DNA from 2 places in the Eremococcus coleocola ACS-139-V-Col8 genome. Region 1 is predicted to be linked to the other one. Evidence: predicted binding sites of a transcription regulator. Region 1 holds the regulator's gene; the other holds the start of a gene.

Region 1 (7,934 bases):
GTTCAAGGACGGTCAGGATCCTACTAATGTCTACTATAATCTATTGACCCGGGCCTTTGCCTATACCATGGGAAATGTTTTAGCCTTTTTACTACCGGTTAAATTAGAATCCCATCCTTTAAATCGACCTCAGAAAATTCTGGTCAATACTTTAGGTATCTTAGCCTTTGTCTTACTTTTTTTGATGTCTAAGTTTATGTATGGAACCCAAGCCTTCGCCTATCGATTTGGCATGTTCCTTTATACTTTAGTTGCTGCAGGCATGGTTGTGTTTACCATCCATAAACAAACTTTAATCAATAAAGTCTTATCTTGGCCTTTATTTACTTTTCTTGGTAAACGGTCATATTCTTACTATTTGTGGTACTATCCTATTTACTTAATCTTGCCTAATTATTTACGGTCTTGGAACTTTACCTTAACGAATATTTTCCAATTTGTCCTCTTGGCAATCTTAGCTGAAATTTCTTACCAATTATTTGAGCAAGACCGGATTAAGTTGCCAATTGGTCAGCATTTTAATTGGTCTAAAATGAAGTACCAATTTTCTATTCTTAAACGGTCAGGTAATGTTCTCATGAATGTTAAAGTCATCACGGGAATTTATGTTTTCTTCCTGCTTTTTGGTACTGTGGCTTTGGCTATTGCACCGGAAAAACGCTCAAGTAACGAGGATGATTTACAAACCCTGATTGAAAAGAATGAAGCCTTAGTTCAGACTAAACAAGCAGCAGAAACAAAAAATCAATCAAATGAAACAAAGCAAGAAAATACTTCTGATGATAGCCAGGCTCCAAGTCAAGACACCACCAAAGTCATTAATAACATTGAAGGTCTAGAACAAGATGAATTACTCTTTGCCAATGGTTTAGATATTACTTTTATTGGTGATTCCACTTTGCTTGCTTCCGCAGACCATTTTAAAGCAGTCTTTCCTAAAGCGATTATCGATGGTGAAGTTGGCCGCCAGTTATTTAATACCTATGGTGAAGTTAATTATCTTCAATCAGAAGGTTTAATTATGAATACAGTGGTGGTCATGCTAGGTTCAAATGGGACCTTTACGGATGGTCAAATTGATGACTTTATTGAAGCAGTCGGGACGGATAAGTCCATTTATTTTGTAAATTCCAACGCCAACCGTTCCTGGGTGACTGATGCCAATGCGGCTATTCTTCGTGCTTCACAAAAATATGGTAATGTCCAAGTCATTGATTGGAATACTTATTCGAATGATCACCCTGAATGGATTCGGGAAGATGAAGCCCATCCAACCGATGAAGGGGCTCGTCAATTATCAGTTTATGTTGCAAAAGAACTCTTTAGAACCCGTTAATCTATGATTTAGGAAAGGATATCTAAAATGGAATTACTGTTTTTAGGAACTGGGGCAGGCATCCCGTCCAAAAATCGGAATGTTTCTTCGATGGCACTCAAGTTATTAAACCAGTTAAACCAAGTATGGCTATTTGATTGTGGGGAAGGGACCCAGCATCAAATCCTACATACCAGTTTAAAGCCAAGAAAAGTCTCCAAAATTTTTATTACCCATATGCATGGGGACCATATCTTTGGCTTACCAGGTTTTTTAAGCTCACGGTCCTTTCAAGGAGGCGAAGAGCCAGTTACCATCTATGGTCCTCAAGGTATCAAGGACTATGTTTTGATGTGCTTGAAGTTATCAAAGTCAAATTTGGGTTATCCCTTAATATTCGAAGAATTGTCTGACCAAGGCGGTAAGCTTGATCTAGGCCATGGCTGGCAAGCGGAATATTTGCCCTTGAATCATGGTATATTGTCCTTTGGTTTTCGCATTAAAGAACCTGATACCCCAGGTCAATTATTAGTGGATGACTTAAAAGCCCAGGGCATACCGGCTGGACCTATCTATGGCCGCTTAAAAGCTGGAGAAACAGTCCAATTGGAAGACGGTCGTCTCCTAGATGGGAAGGACTTTATCGCCCCAGCGCAAGCAGGGCATGTACTTACGTATATTGGCGACACTCGGCCCAATGCTAATAATTTAATTTTAGCCAAAGATGCGGATGTCTTAATTTATGAGGGAACCCATGATGGGTCTTTAAGCCAAATGGCTAATCAATATTATCACTCGACTTCGGACCAAGGAGCGACCTTAGCCAAAGAAGCTGGGGTTAAGCAAGTTTATTTGAATCATATTTCCTCCCGCTATTTAAGTCGAGATGTGCAAGTGATGGAACAAGCAGCGCAAAAAATTTTTCCAAAGTTACATATTGTCCGAGATTTAGAAGAAATCAACTTAGACTCAGTAGGGGGCTAGAAAGATGTCTCAAAGTAGAAAAGTTGCAGTGGTGACGGGCGCATCCTCTGGGATTGGTCAAGCAATGGCAAAACAATTAGCCGCTCACCACTATGATTTAGTTTTAATTGCCCGTCGCCAAGACCGGTTGGAAGCTTTAGCAGCAGAAATTAACCGTATTCATGGTGTGGATACTTTTGTCTTGGCGGGGGATGTGACCCAAACCAGTTTTATCGAAAGTATTGTTCCTTTATGTAAATCACGGTTTGGTCGGATTGATTTACTGTTCCAAGCTGCGGGTTATGGAGTATTTAAACGAGCCACCCAATTTTCTTATGCCGAAATTGTGGCCATGTTTGAAGTAAATACTTTTGCTATCATGTATTTGTCCCAATTAGTGGCTTTAGAAATGCTAGACCAAGGTTCAGGTCAGATTGTTATGGTAGCCTCTTCTGCAGGTAAACTATCGACGATTGCTTCATCTGTATACTCAGCGACTAAAGCCGCAGTAATAGCTTATGCAGATACGCTTCGACTCGAATTACGTCCGGCTGGAATCGAAGTCATTGTGGTGAATCCAGGTCCAGTTGTTACCGAGTTCTTCGACCGCGATGCTAACTCAAAAGCCTACTTTAAAACCATTGAAGGCTTTGCCTTAGATGTTGATGTTTTAACAAAGCGAATTATGGCTAACTTATTGAGCCATTGTAAATTTAAACGGGAAGTGAATGCGCCGCTAGTTCTTGAGCTGCTGGCTCGATTAAATTCGATTTTTCCGACAATAAGTGATATATTAAAATTAAACTTATTTAATTTAAAGGAGAATTCAGATGAAACAACAGTTTAAGGTAATTCTAGGGGTGCTTTTCCTCATTTTATTTGTGATTGTCGCCTTACAAAATGTGAATCCTGTGTCAGTGGATTTATTTGTCGCTAAATATCAAGTTCCCCTTATTCTACTAATCTTACTGTCAGCCTTGTTGGGGATGATTGTAGGACTTTTAGTTACTATTTCATCCAATAGTCGACAACGTAAAGAGGTTAAGCGACTTAACAATGAAATTAAGAGCTTAAAAGACCGACATACTCAGGATATTATCAAGAAAGATGATCAGATTTCAGACCTTAAAGCTAAAGTATCTGATTTGAAAGATAAAAATAAAAATACCCAAGTCTATCAAGAAGATAGCTTTGTAAAACAAGAGATGGATATGCCTGAAAGTCACTTAGACCCTGCTTCAATGACACCAAAAGATTTACCAGTAAGTGAGGAAGTAAGTCTTCCAGCTCAAGTAGAGTTGCCAGAAGAAGTTGACGCTGATTTCACTGAATAAATAAGTTTTAAAAGGAGGCCTTTGGGCCATGTTTCTAAATAAAGCTCATTATGAGTGGGTCTTACCAACATTAGATTCCAACTCAAGTGATTTATCGGTATTTAAAGAAGCGGAAAAGAAATACTCTTCCGCTTTTTTGCGTTTATGTTACCAAAGGGGAATTGATAGTCTTGAGACTTTGACTGCTTTGGAAGAATCAAGTCAGGCTATTTTCCATGATCCCTTCGAATTATTTGATATGGCTAAAGCGATTGACCGTTTACAAGCAGCGATTGCTAGTCAAGAAGCAATTCTGATTTATGGTGACTATGATGCCGATGGGATTACCTCAACTTTAATTTTATATGAAAGTTTGCAAGCAGTGGGGGCAAATGTGACCTATTATATACCCAACCGCTTGATTGATGGGTATGGCCCCAATAAGGACCGCTACCAAAGATTGATTGATCAAGGCTGTCAATTAATTTTGACCTGTGATAATGGGGTGGCTGGTTTTGAAGCGATTGACTATGCCAATCATCGTGGGGTCGATGTGATTGTAACCGACCACCATGAAATTCAAGACCACTTGCCCAATGCCTATGCCATCGTCCACCCCCGCCACCCCCAAGGATCCTATCCTTTTGGTGACTTGTCAGGGGCAGGGGTTGCCTTAAAAGTGGTGTCGGCTCTATTAGAAGAGATTCCTTTAGAATCAGTTGAATTGGCGGCTATCGGGACGGTGGCCGATTTGGTGTCATTGACGGACGAGAACCGAACCATTGTTAAGCAAGGATTGCAATTAATGAGACAAAGCTCCCGCTTAGGTTTGGATTTGATTCTGACTAATAATCAGGTGGATCGTAATAAGTTAACCAGTGATACCATTGGTTTTATTATCGGCCCACGCTTGAATGCGATTGGCCGTCTGGGGGACCCTAGTCCAGCCTTTGAATTACTGGCAAGTTTTGACTCTAGCGAGGCGCAGGCACTTTATGAACTGATAGAAAGTAAAAACCAAGAGCGGCAAGCCATCGTTAAAAAAATTATGACCCAAATTCAGACTAGAATCGAAAGCTATCCTAGTCTGCCAGATATTATTATTGAAGCAGACCCTGATTGGCCTGCGGGCGTAGTAGGGATTGTGGCGGGTCGTTTACTCGAAAAATATCATCGTCCTGCTTTAGTCTTCCAAGAACAAAGAGACCAAGGAGTCTACAAGGGGTCCGGTCGGTCGTTACCAAGAGTTAATTTATTTGACTGGTTGTCACAGAATAAGGGATTTTTAATGCAATTTGGTGGCCATAGTCAAGCAGCCGGCATGACCATTGAGTCTAGCCAGTTTCCCGCATTTAAGGAGGCCATGCTTTCTTCTAGTCAAGCTTACCAAGCAGCGATCCTGGCGCCTTCCCAATTAAAGTTAGATGGCAGACTAGCCATTGATGAAATCAACCTGGACCTCGTTCAAGAAATCGATCATTTAGGGCCCTTTGGGATGGACAATCCACAGCCACTTTGGCTTCTTGAAGATGTCCAAATCGAGCGGATTCAAGCCATTGGTGACCAGACTCATATCAAATTAAGGGTTCGTGGGTCAGACCAGGGATCATCACTTGAAGTGTTAGGTTTTTCGATGGCAGACCAGTGTCAAGGCTTAAGTCCAGGCATGCAGGTATCACTGGTAGGACAACTTGTTATTAATGAATGGCAAGGTAGACGACAGGTTCAAATCCATATGAAAGATATTGGCGTTAAGGGCTCGGTCTGGTTAGATGTGAGGGGGAAGCATATTGCCTCTGATTTAATGAAACTTGAAAAAAGTCTTTATTTATATAACCATCAAACCATTCTTGACCTTTATCTAGCAGACTTAGCTGATTCTTCTGCGGCACTTTTGTTTCAAGATTTACCTAGTCAGACAGAATGTGATGCGTACGATAATTTGGTTATTATGGAAGTTCCAGAAGATTTAACTTTGATAAAAGACTTTTATCAAACAAACCGTTTTGATCAAGTCTATTTAGGGGCTTATAACCAATATTCAAAATACCTTGTGGGTTTGCCCAATCGGCAAGAAGCGGCCCAACTTTTCCGCTATCTAAATCAAGTGGGACATGTTTCAGGGGCTGAACAAAAACAAAACATGCAGAATCAATTAAAAATTCACCCCTTAAAAATTAATTTATTAATTCACATGTTTTTAGAAGCAAAATTTGTTACAATTAAAGATGGCTCTTTAATGTTTAATCAGACGCGTCCGGATAAGGTAGACTTATGGCAATTAAAGGCTTATCGGACTTATGAACAAGCAATGAAGGTAGAAGCCTTACTCAATTATCAGCCGTTGGAAGCGGTTAAGAAATATTTTGAAGGGAATTAATAAAATGGACTTAAAGAATTATGTAACTACCATTGAAAATTATCCAAAAGAGGGTATTTTATTTAGAGATATTACACCTCTAATGGCAGATGGCGAAGCCTTTCGCTATGCCACTCAACAAATTGTGGATTATGCGGACGAGTTAGATGTGGATGTTATCGTTGGCCCTGAAGCCCGTGGTTTTATTGTGGGTTGTCCGGTGGCCTATGAATTAGGTATTGGTTTTGTACCAATTCGTAAGCCAGGTAAATTACCACGTGAAGTTGCCACCGTTGAATATGATTTAGAATATGGGACCGATACTCTAACAGTTCATAAAGATGATATTAAACCAGGCCAACGTGTTTTGATTATTGATGATCTTTTGGCCACGGGTGGAACGGTTAAAGCAACTATCGACCTCGTTGAAAAATTAGGTGGTGTCGTAGTTGGTTGTGCTTTCTTGATTGAATTAGCTGATTTAGATGGCAAGGCAAAATTAGAAGGTTATCCTTATAAAACCTTGATGACTTACTAAGAGTAATCGCTTAGAAAAATAAAAAAAGAGCGGGACAAATTCAGGAAATCTATGATTTACACTGGATTTGCCGTGCTCCTAATGTGGGGATATATTATTTTTTATATTTTTTAAAATGCTCTAGTTTATTAGTTATTAGTCTTAGTACTCACGGTAAAGACTCACTACTTTTCCGAGAATCGTGGCCTTGGTCAAGATAATATCGTCCATGCTATCATTTTCAGGTCGTAAGACATAATGGTCAGATTTCTTGAAGAAGGTTTTACAGGTGGCTTCGTCGTCTTCAGTCATGGCAACCACAATGTCACCATTATTGGCGGTAGATTGTTTACGGACCGTAATTAAATCGCCATCCATAATACCAACATTAATCATGGATTCACCTTTGATCTGTAACATAAACAGGTCAGCGGCATCATAATGTTGTAAGTGGGGCGGAATAGGATAATAGTCTGTCGCTTCTTCAACCGCTAGAATTGGAGCACCGGCAGCCACTTTTCCTAAGAGGGGAATCTGTTGGGGTTGAATATCCAAGGCTTGTAAAGCTAAGTCGGTTAGTTCGATGGCCCGTGTCTTGGAGGAGTCTCGACTAATATAACCGGCTTTTTCAAGTCGGGTTAAATGACCATGGACGGTAGAAGTCGAAGCGAGTCCTACTTGATTACAGATTTCGCGCACGGTTGGAGGATAGCCATTGCTTTCAATGGCTTGGTAAATACATATTAAGATGTTTTCTTGTTTGGAAGATAAGCTTTTCATTGGCTTCACTCTTTCTCTTATGTTACCGTCATTGTAGCAAAGATTAGAGTATAAAGCAAACAAATGTTCGTTTATTGGAGGGATTGTTTTGATTAGTCAAGAAAAAATCGACCGGATCAATACCTTAGCACGTAAGAAAAAAGCAGAAGGTCTGAATGAAGCAGAATTGGCTGAACAAGCTAAATTACGCCAAGAATACTTGGCAGACTTCCGCAAGGGCTTCAGTCAACAAGTTGAAGCCATTAAAGTAGTTGATTCAGAGGGCAATGAATTAACCCCTAAAAAGGTTAAAGAGATTCAAGCCCGTAAGGGTTTATTTAAGAATAAAGATTAAAGGAGACGTATAAATGCAAACTTGGATTTGGTTATTAATTGTTGCAATCGCGATGATTGCTGGTTTTGTGGGTGGCTTCTTCATGTCACGGAAGTATATGATGGATTATTTCAAAGAAAATCCACCAATTGATGAACGCATGATTACCCAAATGATGGCCCAAATGGGGCAAAAGCCATCTAAGAAAAAAGTACAACAAATTATGCAGTCTATGAAGCAAGCTAAATAAGGGTTTGTTTGAAAACAAAACGATGTTTTCAATATAACATAAATGTAATATTTAAGCTTATGGGGCAAATATGGGGCAAAAATAATCAGATGATTTTGTTCTGTAAAATAAAATTTCTTAATTT
Region 2 (7,934 bases), on a different contig from region 1:
TCTTAGCCCTAATTGGCTTAATATCCGTCTATGCAACCACGACCATGATTAATGGGGAAAATATCGCCCCAACCTTGTTTCATGCCCTCTGGTATGCTGTAGGGTCGATTGCCGTTATTGTAGTCATGCAGTTTAATAGTGAACAATACTGGAAATTATCCACTTACTTGTATGGCTTAGGACTCCTTTTATTAGTTTTTGTGCTTATTTTTTACGACCGGCAACTAGCTGCTGAAACGGGGGCTCGTTCTTGGTTTAGACTAGGATCTTTATCTTTCCAACCTTCGGAAGTTGTTAAACCGGCTTACATTATTATGTTAGCGCGGGTAGTAACCCAACATAACCATGAATTTATTGAAAGAACCCTTAAATCAGATTGGTTATTATTAGGAAAAATTGCTGTGGTTGCTTTGCCAGCAATGGTTTTGATTCAACTTCAAAATGACTTAGGGACGAACTTGGTTATGTTAGCCATTACCGGCGGTGTGATTCTGGTATCGGGTATTTCTTGGAAAATCTTATTACCGGCGATTCTGATTGTTGTAGCCTTGGCTGCAGGAATACTTTCTGCTGTGGTCTTTTTCCCAGACTTCTTGATTGAGAATAAGTTGGTTCAAGCTTATCAAATTAACCGGATTAAAGACTGGCTAGAGCCTTTTGCGGATACGCGGGGGTCTGGATATCAGTTAGCTCAATCAATTAAAGCCATTGGGTCAGGTCAGTTACTTGGCAAAGGACTAGGGGTTTCAGAAGTAACCGTGCCGGTTAGGGAATCTGACTTTATATTTACCACCATTGGTGAAAATTTTGGTTTTATCGGTGCCTCATTCTTACTTTTAATTTATTTTATTTTGATTTATCAAATGGTTCAAACTTGTTTTAAAACTAAGAATGAGTTTTATACCTATATTGCAACTGGGGTTATTTCAATGATCCTCTTCCATATTTTGGAAAATATTGGAATGAATATTGGACTCCTACCAATTACCGGGGTGCCATTACCTTTTATTTCTCAAGGGGGTTCAGCTTTACTTTCCAACATGATTGGGGTAGGCTTGATACTGTCAATGCGTTATCACTATAAGTCATACATTTTCGACAATGATGATTTTTAGACATACAAAAAGATAGGGGAATTAAGATGAATGTAGAATATTTATGGCAAAAAGAAGCCTCAGGTCAAATCGTATTAGGTGTTAATGAAGTCCTACAAGAAGAAGTTGGAGAGATTGTCTATGCGAATATAGCCCGTCTGGGTGAAATTGCAGCAGGGGATACCCTCTTAAATGTGGAAGCTTCCAAAGCCACTATTGAAATTCCTAGTCCAATTTCGGGTAAAATTGTTGTTAAACATGTAGAAGCTGAAAATAATCCCAGCCTCTTAGATTCACAAGATGAAGAAAAAAATTGGATTGTTAAAATTGAAGCCTAATATTAAAAGCTAGAAAGTTCTTCAGAAGAACTCTCTAGCTTTATTTTTTAATCTTTTGGCAAGGCACGTTCGACTAAATTTCGAAAGAGGTTAATGGAGTGTTGGTCATGAATATGGGTTAACTCAGGATGCCATTGGACCGCGATGACATTATCTGCGGGTGCTTCAACCGCTTCGATAACCTGATCCAGAGATTGAGCAATCACCGTAAGCCCTTGACCTAATTGATCGATTGCTTGGTGATGGAAGGAGTTAACGGTAATTTCCTTACCAAAGATGGGTGATAAACTCGACTGATCTTTGATTTGAATGCGATGGGTTGGAAATTGGGGTAAACTTTGTTGGTTATGTTGAAGGTAAGCTGTCTTATCTTCAGATAAATCTTGATAAAGTGTGCCCCCATAGCGGACATTTAATAGTTGTAGTCCGCGACAAATACCTAAGATAGCCTTACCTTGGTGAATTGCTGCATTGATAAGGGCTAATTCAAAGGTGTCTCTTTGGGGCGAAGTTTCTTGGATGGCTTGATGGGGCTCTTGATTATATAAGAGGGGCGAAACATCTTGCCCACCCGTTAGAATGAGGCCATCTAAGCTAGACATAATTTCTTCAGCTAGTGATTCATCCATAATCGGAATGATATAGGGAATTCCCCCTGCTAATTCTACAGCTTGTGAGAATTCACGTGGCGTGTAGTTGGCGTCAAAAGCAGCCACTTCTTCAGGCCGTTTGTAGGTAATAATATTACCAGTAATACCAATTTTTGCTTTCATAATGGGCTCCTTTTCTAGAATATGTTCCCTATTATATAGCTTTGAAAAAGACATGCAAGTCTGAGCTTTAATTTAAGTAAAGAATAAGCTAAACTAGGATAATAGTATTGTAATCTTGTAAGAGGAGGAGATTTCGTGTCAAGTTACCAATCAGCCCTAAAAAAATTAAAAACTGGCCAAGTAAGTCCAGTCTATCTATTATATGGGAGTGAACAGTATCTCCAAGATACCTTTCTGTCTAGTCTCTTAGACCATTGTCGTCAAGGACAAGAGGAGCTTGATTTAACGCGCTTTGATTTACAAGAAGACAGTTTAACCCTAGTCCTTGATGAAGCGAATCTCTTTTCTTTCTTTGCAGACCGCAGGGTCATTGTGGTTGATCAAGCGGATAGCCTGATTGGGGCCAGTCGTAAAAGTATCACCGATAAAGAGCAAGCAGCCTTATTAGAGTATTTAGCCCAACCCAATGAGGCTTCAGTATTGATTTTTAGGGTCTTAAAGGATAATTTAGACAAACGGCGCAAGTTAAGTAAGGCACTCTTAAAAGAGGCGAATTTCGTAGAAATGACGCCGATGGATGAACGGGCGGTTGAAGCCTATTTAAAAGAATTTCTTAGAGATGGAAAATTTAAGATTCAAAGAGAGGGTATCCAAGAACTATTAATTAGGACAAATTATGATTTAACAAAGGTAACAAGTGAATTAAATAAACTGAATTCTTTTGCTAATCCGGACCAATTAATCACCAAAAAAGATATTTCATTATTGGTACCTCGCAGCCTAGAATCAAATGTGTTTGAATTATCGAATGCGGTGGTGGCCCTCCAAATTGAAAAGGCAGTCAAAATATACCGCGATTTACTCTTATTAAACAATAATCCTATTCAATTGCACGCTTTACTGATTACCCAATTTCGCTTATTTATCCAAAGTCGAATCCTCATGGAAGCAGGCCACTTAGAAGGAGATATTGCTAAAACCCTTTCGGTCCATCCTTACCGGGTTAAATTAGCTTTAAAAAATAACCGGATCCTTAGTCTAAATCAATTACAACAATTTTATATGGATTTGGTAGAAGCTGATTTTGCTATGAAACAAGGATTGGGCAATAAAGAAACCTATTTTTATATTTTACTGATGAAATTACAAGATATGGTAGAAAAAAATAAAAGCTAAATTAAAGAATAAATAAAAAAGAGTAAAGAAAAAAGCCAGCATCGCGAAGAGGCTGGCTCAAAATATTTATTTTAATTATTTATTTAATAATGAGTTTAATTTAGCTTTATCGCGGTCAGCTTTATTACCATGGATTAAACCATTTTTAGCTGCACGATCAATTTTACTTGCGGCTGCATTGAATAATTCTTGTGCATTATCGGCTGAAGATTCTACGGCAGCTTTAAAGTTTTTGATAGCGGTACGCATTTCAGATACTTGAGCTTTATTTAAGTCACGTTTAGTAGTGTTTTGACGCACACGTTTAGTTGCTTGTGCTGAGTTTGCCATGATGTCACCTCTTTCAATATTGGTTCTTAATAGTATATAAGTCAAAGCTGACTTAGTCAACAAGAAGTATTATAACGTATTTAAAAAGCTAAAAGCAATCTTTTTTTTATTTTTCTTTAGATATAATCCTACTTTTTGCATTTTTTAGAAATTAGGGTATCATAAAAGCGAACATTCATTCGTAAAGGAGTAAAACGATGGATCATTTTAATTTAAAAGCACCTTATCAAGCGTCAGGGGATCAACCCAAAGCGATTGCCGATTTAGTAAAAGGTCTAAAAGAAGGAAAACGGGATCAAATTCTTTTAGGCGCTACTGGGACAGGTAAAACCTTTACTATTGCTAATGTGATACAGGAAATAAACAAGCCAACTTTAGTCCTAGCTCACAATAAAACTTTAGCAGGTCAATTATATAGTGAGTTATTAGAATTTTTCCCGGATAATGCAGTTGAATATTTTGTCTCTTATTATGATTACTATCAGCCAGAAGCCTATGTACCTTCATCTGATTCCTATATCGAAAAAGAAGCCTCTATTAATGATGAAATTGATAAATTACGTCACTCTGCTTCCTCAGCCTTATTAGAACGGCGTGATGTTATTGTGGTTGCGTCGGTATCTTGTATTTATGGTTTGGTTGACCCAGAAATGTACCGGGACCAAGTTTTGTCTCTAAGAGAAGGACAAGAAATCTCGCGTGCCTATGTCTTAAACCGCTTAGTTGAAATGCAGTATGTCCGTAATGACTATGATTTCCAACGGGGAACTTTCCGAGTCCGGGGAGATGTGGTTGAAATTTTCATCGCCTCCCATGACTCCTCTGTGCTTAGGGTTGAGTGGTTTGGTGATGAAATTGACCGGATCCGTGAAGTGGATGTGATGACAGGTGAAATTAAATCCGAATTGAAGCACTTCCCAGTCTATCCTGCTACTCACTTTGTGGCCAACCAAGAACAGACTTTGAGGGCAGTGGAAACCATTCGCGCTGAATTAGAAGAAAGACTGGCCGAACTGAATAAAGAACATAAGCTCCTTGAGGCCCAACGTTTGGAACAAAGAACCAACTATGATATCGAAATGCTCTTGGAAATGGGGTATTGTTCAGGTATTGAAAATTACTCTCGGCACATGGATGGTCGGGCACCAGGGCAAGCACCCTTTACTCTCTTGGATTTCTTCCCTGATGACTATTTAATTGTAGCCGATGAATCACATATAACCTTGCCCCAAATTCGCGGTATGTATAACGGTGACCGGGCTCGGAAACAACAATTAATTGATTATGGTTTTCGGTTACCGTCAGCTTTAGATAATCGACCATTACGCTTGGAAGAATTTGAGAAAAAAGTTAATCAAATGATCTATGTTTCGGCCACCCCAGGTCCTTATGAATTAAACCTAACTGATAACCAATATGTTGAGCAAATAATCCGGCCAACTGGCTTACTTGATCCGGTGATTGAGGTCAGACCAATCAAGGGTCAAATGGATGATATTGTTAGTGAGATAAATGAAACTATTTCCCGTGGTGACCGGGTCTTCATTACAACTTTAACTAAGAAGATGTCCGAAGACTTAACTGATTATTTGAAGGAATTAGACTTTAAGGTGAAGTACCTTCACTCAGATATTAAGACTCTGGAACGGACGGAAATAATTCGTGATCTTCGCCTGGGAATCTTTGATGTCTTAGTCGGGATTAACTTGTTGCGGGAAGGACTCGATGTACCCGAAGTTTCCTTAGTTATGATTTTAGATGCGGATAAAGAAGGCTTCTTAAGGTCAGAACGGTCTTTAGTTCAAACCATTGGTCGGGCTGCTCGGAATGATCATGGGAAGGTGATTATGTATGCAGATGCAATCACCGATTCCATGCGGAAAGCCATGGATGAAACAGAACGACGCCGGAAAATTCAAATGGCTTATAATGAAGCTCATGGGATTACGCCACAAACCATTAAGAAAGAAGTCCGCGATCTAATTAAGATATCTAAGGAAGTATCTTCTGATGAACAAGAAGAAAATATCTTGCAACAATTCAAATCCCTATCGCGGGTCCAAAGAGAAGAAGAGTTGGACCGCTTAGAAATGGAAATGAGGCAACATGCTAAAGCCATGAACTTCGAGGCAGCCGCCGAGCTTAGAGATATTATTATGGAATTAAAGGCTGTTTTTTATAAGAAAAAATAAAAACCCTATAAAAAATCCTGTTTTAGCTTGAATATCCTTAGTAAATAAGCTATATTATTCAAGTAGCCGTCTGTTGCTGTCTTTGACCGACGGACGGTGGGCGCAAAGCCTTAACTCAGTAATCGAATCACCAACGTTTACTTGGTTAGGGACAAAATCATAGAAAGAGGTGAAATGAGATGGCATTAAGCAAAGAACGCAAGAGCGAAATCATTAAAGAATATGCTACTCATGAAGGCGATACAGGTTCAGTTGAGGTACAAGTTGCCGTTTTAACTGAAGAAATCAACTTATTAAATGAGCATATTAAAGAACATAAGAAAGATTTCCATTCTTATCGTGGTTTAATGAAGAAAATCGGACACCGTCGTAACTTATTAGCTTACTTACGTGAAAACGATATTCCTCGTTACCGTGAATTAATTTCTCGTTTAGGATTACGTCGTTAATCATGATTTTAAAAAGGGTGACATTTTTGTCATCCTTCTTTTTATATAAAAATATACAAATGGTTGGTCACTACTATACAAGTATGAGTTAAACGCTAAGGAGTTTAATTGATATTTGTTTAGTAGTCTACCGTTTGCAATAAAAAGGAGAGTATATATGACAAAACAAGTATTTAAGCTTGATTTTAGGGGTCGACCTCTACAAGTTGAGATTGGCCAAGTTGCCAAGCAAGCATCGGGTGCCGTTCTAGTTCGCTACGGTGAAACGGTTGTTTTAGCTACAGCGGTTGGATCTAAAAAAGCTGGAACTGGTGATTTCTTCCCACTGACAGTTAACTATGAAGAAAAAATGTATGCTGTAGGTAAAGTACCAGGTGGCTTCTTAAAACGAGAAGGGCGTCCTTCAGAACATGCAACCTTAACCGCGCGTTTAATTGACCGTCCAATTCGGCCAATGTTTCCTGATGGAGTCCGGAATGAGGTTCAAATTGTAGCAACCGTCTTATCCGTTGATCAAGATAATAGTCCTGAGATGGCCGCTATGTTTGGTGCTTCCTTAGCATTAGGTGTTTCTGATGTGCCTTTTGATGGTCCAATTGCTGGGGTTAAAGTGGCTCGAGTAGATGGTCAATTAATTATTAATCCAAGTGTTGACCAACTCGCTACAACTGAAATTGACTTAACGGTAGCTGGGACTAAGACAGCAATTAATATGGTTGAGTCTGATGCGGCTGAAGTTCCTGAAGCCGAAATGTTAGAAGCTTTATTATTCGGTCATGAGGCTATTAAAGAACTCGTTGCCTTCCAAGAAGAAATCATATCAGCTGTGGGTAAAGAAAAATTTGAATTGACCTTGGCTAAACCTCTGCCTGACATTGTGGACCAAGTCAATGAACTTTTCCAAGCTAAAATGGTTCAAGCCATTCAAACTGAAGAAAAGAAAGCCCGGGAAGAAGCCGTTGCTGACGTTATGGCAGCGGCCGTGGAATATTTCCAAACAAAATATGATAGTAATCCTGAATTTGAAGAAATCATTAAGTCTGTAAATATTGCCTTACATGATTTAGAAAAAGATGAAGTTCGCCGTTTAATTACCAAAGAACGGGTGCGGCCAGATGGTCGTAAAATTGATGAAATTCGTCCACTTTCTTCAGAAGTTGGTCTCTTACCACGGGTCCATGGTTCTGGTCTCTTTACTCGGGGACAAACGCAAGCCTTATCTGTTGCAACTTTGGCCCCATTAAGAGAGCATCAAATTATTGATGGCTTAGGTACCGAAGATTATAAACGGTTTATGCATCACTATAATTTCCCTCCATATTCAGTGGGTGAAACTGGCCGGATGGGTAGCCCAGGTCGTCGTGAAGTGGGCCATGGTGCTTTAGGTGAACGGGCCTTGAAACATGTTATTCCTTCAGAAGAAGAATTTCCATATGTGATTCGTCTTGTCTCTGAAGTTTTAGAATCAAACGGTTCGTCTTCCCAGGCCTCTATCTGTGGGTCAACCCTAGCCATGATGGATGCTGGTATCCCAATTAAAGCTCCAGTGGCTGGGATCGCCATGGGCTTGGTGATGGATGAT

The links. Region 1 encodes LexA, which represses DNA repair genes until DNA is damaged. Its sites were predicted from a motif close to CNAACANNTGTTNG; they were not measured.
Region 2: a site for LexA is predicted at 3,880-3,893, ahead of uvrB (excinuclease ABC subunit UvrB). Genes of this name have one in related genera too.

The regions. Positions count from the first base shown of each region.
Region 1 covers NZ_AENN01000001.1:146,079-154,012, reverse strand. The annotation lists gene HMPREF9257_RS00675 (acyltransferase family protein) at 1-1,336, shown strand, start outside; gene rnz (ribonuclease Z) at 1,364-2,299, shown strand; gene HMPREF9257_RS00665 (SDR family NAD(P)-dependent oxidoreductase) at 2,304-3,125, shown strand; gene HMPREF9257_RS00660 (LapA family protein) at 3,109-3,612, shown strand; gene recJ (single-stranded-DNA-specific exonuclease RecJ) at 3,641-5,971, shown strand; gene HMPREF9257_RS00650 (adenine phosphoribosyltransferase) at 5,976-6,488, shown strand; gene lexA (transcriptional repressor LexA) at 6,630-7,247, opposite strand; gene HMPREF9257_RS00640 (DUF896 domain-containing protein) at 7,336-7,581, shown strand; gene HMPREF9257_RS00635 (YneF family protein) at 7,595-7,810, shown strand.
Region 2 covers NZ_AENN01000015.1:124,944-132,877, reverse strand. The annotation lists gene HMPREF9257_RS04325 (FtsW/RodA/SpoVE family cell cycle protein) at 1-1,115, shown strand, start outside; gene HMPREF9257_RS04320 (glycine cleavage system H family protein) at 1,142-1,432, shown strand; gene HMPREF9257_RS04315 (gamma-glutamyl-gamma-aminobutyrate hydrolase family protein) at 1,480-2,205, opposite strand; gene holA (DNA polymerase III subunit delta) at 2,341-3,381, shown strand; gene rpsT (30S ribosomal protein S20) at 3,457-3,711, opposite strand; gene uvrB (excinuclease ABC subunit UvrB) at 3,909-5,903, shown strand; gene rpsO (30S ribosomal protein S15) at 6,083-6,352, shown strand; gene pnp (polyribonucleotide nucleotidyltransferase) at 6,510-7,934, shown strand, end outside.